Regions from separate parts of the Amycolatopsis lurida genome, predicted to be linked through region 2. Evidence: predicted binding sites of a transcription regulator. Region 2 holds the regulator's gene; the other holds the start of a gene.
The links. The regulator HspR, encoded in region 2, represses chaperone genes until heat shock. The targets are predictions, from matches to a motif close to ANNTTGAGTNNNNNNNACTCAANNT.

Region 1: lon (endopeptidase La) is a predicted target of HspR. The motif match lies at 1,219-1,243, and genes of this name have one in related genera.

Annotation. Positions count from the first base shown of each region.
Region 1 is NZ_FNTA01000004.1:3,357,361-3,360,769, forward strand. Features, by position in the region: gene BLW75_RS20765 (GNAT family N-acetyltransferase) at 1-225, shown strand, start outside; gene BLW75_RS20770 (SAM-dependent methyltransferase) at 244-1,092, shown strand; gene lon (endopeptidase La) at 1,260-3,409, shown strand, end outside.
Region 2 is NZ_FNTA01000004.1:4,309,060-4,312,468, reverse strand. Features, by position in the region: gene BLW75_RS25600 (globin domain-containing protein) at 1-74, shown strand, start outside; gene BLW75_RS25595 (lytic polysaccharide monooxygenase) at 235-987, shown strand; gene BLW75_RS25590 (DUF305 domain-containing protein) at 972-1,580, shown strand; gene BLW75_RS25585 (heat shock protein transcriptional repressor HspR) at 1,743-2,171, opposite strand; gene dnaJ (molecular chaperone DnaJ) at 2,177-3,349, opposite strand; gene grpE (nucleotide exchange factor GrpE) at 3,383-3,409, opposite strand, start outside.

The DNA of each region.
Region 1 (3,409 bases), 950 kb from region 2:
GACCGCGTCGGCTATCTGTCGTCGCTGGCGGTCGCCGAACCGGCGCGATCGAGCGGAGTGGGGACGGCGCTCGCCGCGCACGCGCACCAGGTCTTCGACGAATGCGGCACCGAAGCCGTGCTGCTGCACCACGCGTTGGCGAACCCGCGCTCGACGCCGTTCTGGTACGCGCAGGGCTACCGGCCGCTCTGGACGTACTGGCAGCGCCGACCCGCGGTGCCCTGATCCCGATAGGCTCATTTCGTGAAGAGGGACGATGACGCGGCCCCGGTGGCGCCGACCGGGGTCGACACCGAAAAGCCTTCCGCGGCGAGGATCTACGACTGGTTCCTCGGCGGGACCCACAACTGGGCGGTCGACCGCGAGTTCGCCCGTGCGCTGGAAAAGCAGTGGCGGTGGGTCAAACCCGGCGCGCGGCACAACCGCGAGTTCATGAACCGGGTCGTGCGCGCGGCCTTGAACGCCGGGATCCGGCAGTTCATCGATCTGGGCTCCGGTGTCCCGACCGCCGGGAACGTGCACGAGATCGTCCAGGAGGAACTGGAGCCGGGCGATACGGCGAAGGTCGTGTACGTCGACTACGAGCCAGTGGCGGTGGCGCACGCGGAGCTGATCCTCGAACGGCACGAGGCGACCGACTGGGCCGGGATCATCCAGGCGGACATGCGGCGGCCGAAGGACGTCCTGCGGCATCCGGAGACGCTGCGGCTGATCGATTTCGACCAGCCGGTGTGCCTGATGATGATGGCCGTCCTGCATTTCGCCGGGCCGCACGACGATCCGCCCGCGCTCGTCGCGACCTATCGGAACGCGCTGGCGCCCGGCAGCTGGCTGGGGCTGTCGCATATGAGCTTCGGCGGCCAGACGGGCCAGGACGCCGACGGGCTCCACTGGATGGTCGAGCAGTACCGGAAGACGAGCAACCCGGTGTGGATGCGGGACCGCGAAGAGATCGAGCCGCTCTTCGGGGACTGGCCGCTGCTGGAGCCCGGCGTCGTCCACCTACCCGACTGGCGGCCGGTGCGGGAGCTGCGGCGGGACGAGGAAGGTGCCCGGCCGTTCGCTTGGTGCGGGGTCGCCGTCCACCCCTGACATCCGACCTTTGCGTCCAACACGTCGCGTTTAGCCCCCTAAACGCGACGCGTTGCGCGCTAGAGGTCGGAGGGCAGGGTGATCGCTGACGGCGAACGCGGAAAGGAAACAAACGGGTCGATCGGAGAGTTGAGCTAGACAGACTCAACTAACCGAGGAGTGCACAGATGACCGACAACCGCCTCCTGCCCGTCCTCCCGCTCGATGACGACGTCGTGCTGCCGGGCATGATCGTCCCGCTCGACCTCGCCGACACGGAGACGCGCGCCGCGGTGGAGTCCGCCCAGGCCACCACGCCTGCCCAGGCTTCCTTCCCGGGGATCCGGTCCAGCGCCGCCACGAAGGCCGAAGTGCTGATCGTCCCCCGCGTCCACGGCGAGTACGCCGGACTCGGCACCATCGCGACCGTCGAGCGCATCGGGCGTGTGCCCGGCGGCAAGACCGCGGTACTGCTGCGCGGCACCCGCCGCGCCGTCGTCGGCCACATCGCCGACGGTCCCGGCGCCGCCCGCTGGGTGCACGCCGAGGTCGCCGCCGAGACCACCGACGACAACTCCGCGAAGCTCGCGTCCGAGTACAAGTCCGTCGTCATCGCGATCCTGCAGCAGCGCGGCGGCTGGCAGATGATCGACGCCGTCCAGGAGGTCGAGGAGCCATCCGCGCTCGCCGACCTGGCGGGCAACTCGTCCTACCTGAAGACCGAGCAGAAGCTCGAACTGCTGACCACGCTCGACGTCTCCACGCGGCTGGAGAAGGCGCTCGAATGGAGCCGCGAGCAGCTGGCCGAGCTCGAGGTCACCGACACCATCCGCAAGGACGTCCAGGAGGGCATGGAGAAGCAGCAGAAGGAGTTCCTGCTGCGCCGCCAGCTCGAAGCCATCCGCAAGGAGCTGGGCGAACTCGACGGGACCGCGAACGACGACGACTACCGCGCCCGCGTCGAGGCCGCCGAACTGCCGGAAGCGGTCAAGAAGGCCGCACTGTCCGAAGTGGACAAACTGGAGCGGACCTCCGACCAGTCCCCGGAGGGCGGCTGGATCCGCACGTGGCTGGACACCGTCCTCGAACTGCCGTGGAACGAGCGCACCACCGACGTCCACGACATCGCGGCCGCGCGCGACATCCTCGACGCCGACCACGCCGGTCTCGACGACGTGAAGGAACGCATCATCGAGTACCTGGCCGTGCGCAAGCGTCGCGCGGAGTCGGGGCTCGGCCCGGTCGGCGGCCGTCGTTCGGGGGCGGTGCTGGCGCTCGCCGGCCCTCCCGGGGTCGGCAAGACGTCGCTCGGCGAGTCCGTGGCGAAGGCGATGGGCCGCAAGTTCGTCCGGGTCGCGCTCGGTGGCATCCGCGACGAGGCCGAGATCCGCGGTCACCGCCGCACCTACGTCGGCGCGCTGCCCGGCCGGATCGTCCGCGCCATCAAGGAAGCCGGGTCGATGAACCCGGTCGTGCTGCTCGACGAGATCGACAAGGTCGGCGCCGACTACCGCGGCGACCCGACGGCCGCGCTGCTGGAGGTGCTGGACCCGGAGCAGAACCACACCTTCCGCGACCACTACCTCGAGGTCGAGCTGGACCTGTCCGACGTCGTGTTCCTGGCGACGGCGAACGCGCTCGAGACCATCCCCGGCCCGCTGCTGGACCGGATGGAGCTGGTCACCCTCGACGGCTACACCGAGCACGAGAAGGTCACCATCGCCCGCGACCACCTGCTCCCCCGCGAGCTGGAGCGTGCCGGTCTCGGCAAGGACGACGTCACGCTGACCGACGGCGCGTTCAGCCGCATCGCCGCCGAGTACACGCGGGAAGCCGGGGTGCGCAACGCGAACCGGACCATCGCGAAGGTGCTGCGGAAGGTGGCGACCAAGGTCGCACTGGACGAGGTCGAGCTGCCGCTGACGATCGACGCCGACGGCCTCGAGACCTACCTCGGCCGCCCGCGGCACCTGCCTGAATCCTCACTGCCCGCGTCGACGCAGCGCACGTCGACCCCTGGTGTGGCGACCGGCCTGGCCGTGACCGGCGCCGGCGGTGACGTCCTCTACATCGAGGCGTCGCTGGCGGATCCGGAGTCGGGCTCGACCGGGCTGTCGCTGACCGGCCAGCTGGGTGACGTGATGAAGGAGTCGGTGCAGATCGCGTTGTCGTACCTGCGCTCGCGCGGCGCCGAGCTGGAACTGCCGGTCGGCGATCTGAAGGACCGCGGCATCCACGTGCACGTCCCGGCGGGCGCGGTGCCCAAGGACGGGCCGAGCGCCGGAATCACGATGACGACCGCGCTGGCGTCCCTGCTTTCCGGCCGGGTCGTGAAGTC
Region 2 (3,409 bases):
CGACGATCGCGAAACTGCTCGCCGCGGGCACGGACCTGGCGCGGATCAAGTACGACCCCTTCACCCTGGACTGAGGCGATGCGTCCTTCGTATTAGGCCGATCGGCTGTTCCACCTGGTCTCGACGCAGCAGTAGGTCAGTGAATCATTGACCGGGATCACCGGCGGATTTATGGTCTAGACCACATTGCTCCCCCTCACGGGAACACCGTCGTTCCATCCCCCAGGAGCCGGCATGACCGTCAAACGCAAGCTCGTGGCAGCCGCCGCCGGTGCGATCCTCGCCCCGATCGCCATCGTGGCCGTCCCGCAGGTGGCCAGCGCCCACGGCTACGTGCTGTCCCCGCCCAGCCGCCAGGCGAACTGCGCCCAGGGCAAGGTTTCCGGCTGCGGTGCCATCGTCTACGAACCGCAGAGCGTCGAAGGCCCCAAGGGGCTCCGCAGCTGCAACGGTGGTCTCCCCGGATTCGCCGAGCTCAACGACGAATCGAAGCCGTGGCCCGCCGCGTCGGTCGGCAACAGCGTGACCTTCAACTGGAAGTTCACCGCCTACCACCGGACCACGAACTACGAGTACTACATCGGTGGCACCAAGATCGCCGACATCAGCGGGAACAACTCCGCGCCGAAGGACCCGACGTCGCACACGGTGAGCCTGAACGGCTTCAGCGGCCGCCAGAAGGTGCTCGCCATCTGGAACATCGCGGACACGCCGATGGCCTTCTACAGCTGCATCGACCTGCAGATCGGCGGCGGCAACCCGCCCACGACCAGCAACCCGCCGACCACCAGCAACCCGCCCACGACGTCGAATCCGCCGACCAGCACCACCAACCCGCCCACCGGCGGCACCTGGGCGGCCGGGACGTCCTACTCGGTCGGCAGCACGGTGACCTACGGCGGCGCCACCTACCGGTGCCAGCTGGCGCATACGGCGATCCAAGGCTGGGAACCGCCGAACACGCCCGCGCTGTGGACACGCCAGTGAAGCTGGCCCTCGTACTCGTCGCCGGTCTCGTGGCCCTCGCGGGCTGTGGGGCCGGCGACGGCTCACCCCCCAACGCCGGCGCCCCGCTCTCCCCGGTCCCCCAGTCGGCGGCGGCGTCCACGCAGTACAACGACGCCGACGTGATGTTCCTTCAGATGATGATCGCCCACAACGACCAGGGCGTGGAGATCGTCAAACTGGTGAAGACCAAGCAGGGGCAGAAGCAGGAGCTGACGAATCTGGCGGCCGCCATCGAGGCGACGCAGCAGACCGAGACCACCGACATGCGGAACTGGCTGAAGGCCTGGGGCAAACCCGAGACGGGATCGGCGGATCCGCACGCGCACCACCATCACGGTGGTGACGGGCTCACCGACAAGGGACTGCTCGAAGCACTGTCCAAAAAGGACGGCGCGGAGTTCAGCCTCGACTTCGCCGACATCTTCGTCGCGCACCAGCACAACGGGGTCGCGCTGGCGAGGACCGAACTGAAGGACGGCAAGAACCCGGAGGCGAAGGCGCTGGCCCAGCGGATCATGGACTCGCGTACCGGCGAGGTCCAGCAGATCCGGACCCTGGTCCCCGGCCAATGACGCAATTCGTCACCTACTGACGCCGCGGGTTCGTCTTCCCCCGCAGGTTTCGCGTGCTTGAAGCCGTAACTCGCGTGATCGAAGCCGTCATTCGCGTGATTGAAGCCGTAACTCGTGAGTTACGGCTTCAATCACGCTTGTGTCGTACTCGGTCACGCGAGACTAGGTGCGTTTCTTGGGCTTCCAGACCACGAGTGCCGTCTGCTGCCGCAGCGGGACGAGATCCTTGCGGTAGGAGGCGTGCACGGCCGCGGCCGTCTGTTCGGCGGCGACGTACGCCGCGGTCAGTTCCTCGGTCAGTTCGGCGATCCGGGCACGGAGCGCGTCGACCTGGTTCTCCAGCTCGATGATCCGCTTGATGCCGGCGAGGTTGACACCGTCCTCTTGGGACAGTCGCTGCACTTCGCGCAGCAACGCGATGTCCCGCATCGAGTAACGCCGTCCACCGCCGGAGGTCCGGCCCGGCGACACGAGACCCTGGCGGTCGTAGGACCGCAGGGTCTGCGCGTGCAAGCCGGAAAGCTGCGCCGCCACCGAAATGACGAACACCGGGGTGTCCTCGTCCGCACCGTGCGGCAGCCCGCCGAACATCGTGCTCACCTGCCTTCGAGAAGTTCGGTGATCTCCGGTCGCGGATCGTGGTCGGCCATGGCCTCCGCGTAGGCCTCCAGCGCTTCACGGGCCTTGTCGTCCAATTTGGCCGGGATGGCCGCCTGCAGGGTGACCAGCAGATCGCCCTGCGAGCCGTCGCGTTTCGCGATTCCCTTGCCTCGCACCCGGAGCACGCGACCGCTCGCCGTGCCCTGCGGCACCTTCAGCGAGACCTTGCCCTCGAGCGTCGGCACGGTGATCGTGCCGCCGAGAGCCAGTTCCGTGAAGGACACCGGCACGGTGATCGTCAGATCGAGATCCTTGCGGCCGAACACCGCGTGCGGAGCGACGTGCACGCGGACGTACAGGTCACCCGGCTGCGCGCCGCCACGGCCAGGTTCGCCCTGGCCGGCCAGGCGGATCCGCTGGTCGTCGGCGACGCCCGGCGGGATCCGCACGGTCAGCGTGCGGGTGCGGGTGCTGATGCCCTCGCCCGCGCATTCCGGACAGGGATCGTCGATGATCGTGCCGCGGCCGCGGCAGTCACGGCACGGCTCCGAGAACGCGAACGCGCCCTGGCTCCGGCTGACCAGCCCGCTGCCCTGGCAGGTCGCGCACGTCCTCGGGGAAGTCCCCGGCTTCGCGCCGTTGCCGCCACAGGTGGAACAGGTCGCCGGGCTCGACAGCCGCAGTGGCAGGGTCGCGCCCTTGACCGCTTCCGCGAAGTCGATCCGGACGTCGGTCTCCACGTCCGAGCCGCGCTGCGGACGGTTCGCGGTGGCACCGGCAGCGCCGCCGCGGCGGCCGAAGAGACCGCCGAGGATGTCGCCGAGACCGCCGAAACCGCCCTGCTGCTGACCCGCCTGGCCGAAGATGTCGCCGACGTCGAAACCGCCGCCACCGCCCGCACCCGGAAAGCCGAAGCCGCCGGGACCGCCGGAGCCGAAGAGGCGGCGCGCCTCGTCGTACTCCTTGCGCTTGGACGTGTCGGAAAGAACGCCGTACGCCTCGGAGACCGCCTTGAACTTCTTCTCGGCCTCCGCGTTGCCCGCGTTGGCGTCGGGGTGGTTCTCCTTGGCCAGCTTGCGATAGGCCTTCTTGATCTCGTCCGCGGTGGCGTCGGAGGAGACGCCCAGCTCACGGTAGAAGTCCTTACCGATCCATTCCCGTGCACTCACCGAACGTCTCCTCCTTTCACGCCGTATCGCCGATCAGCGGTTGTTCTCATCGAAAAGTTC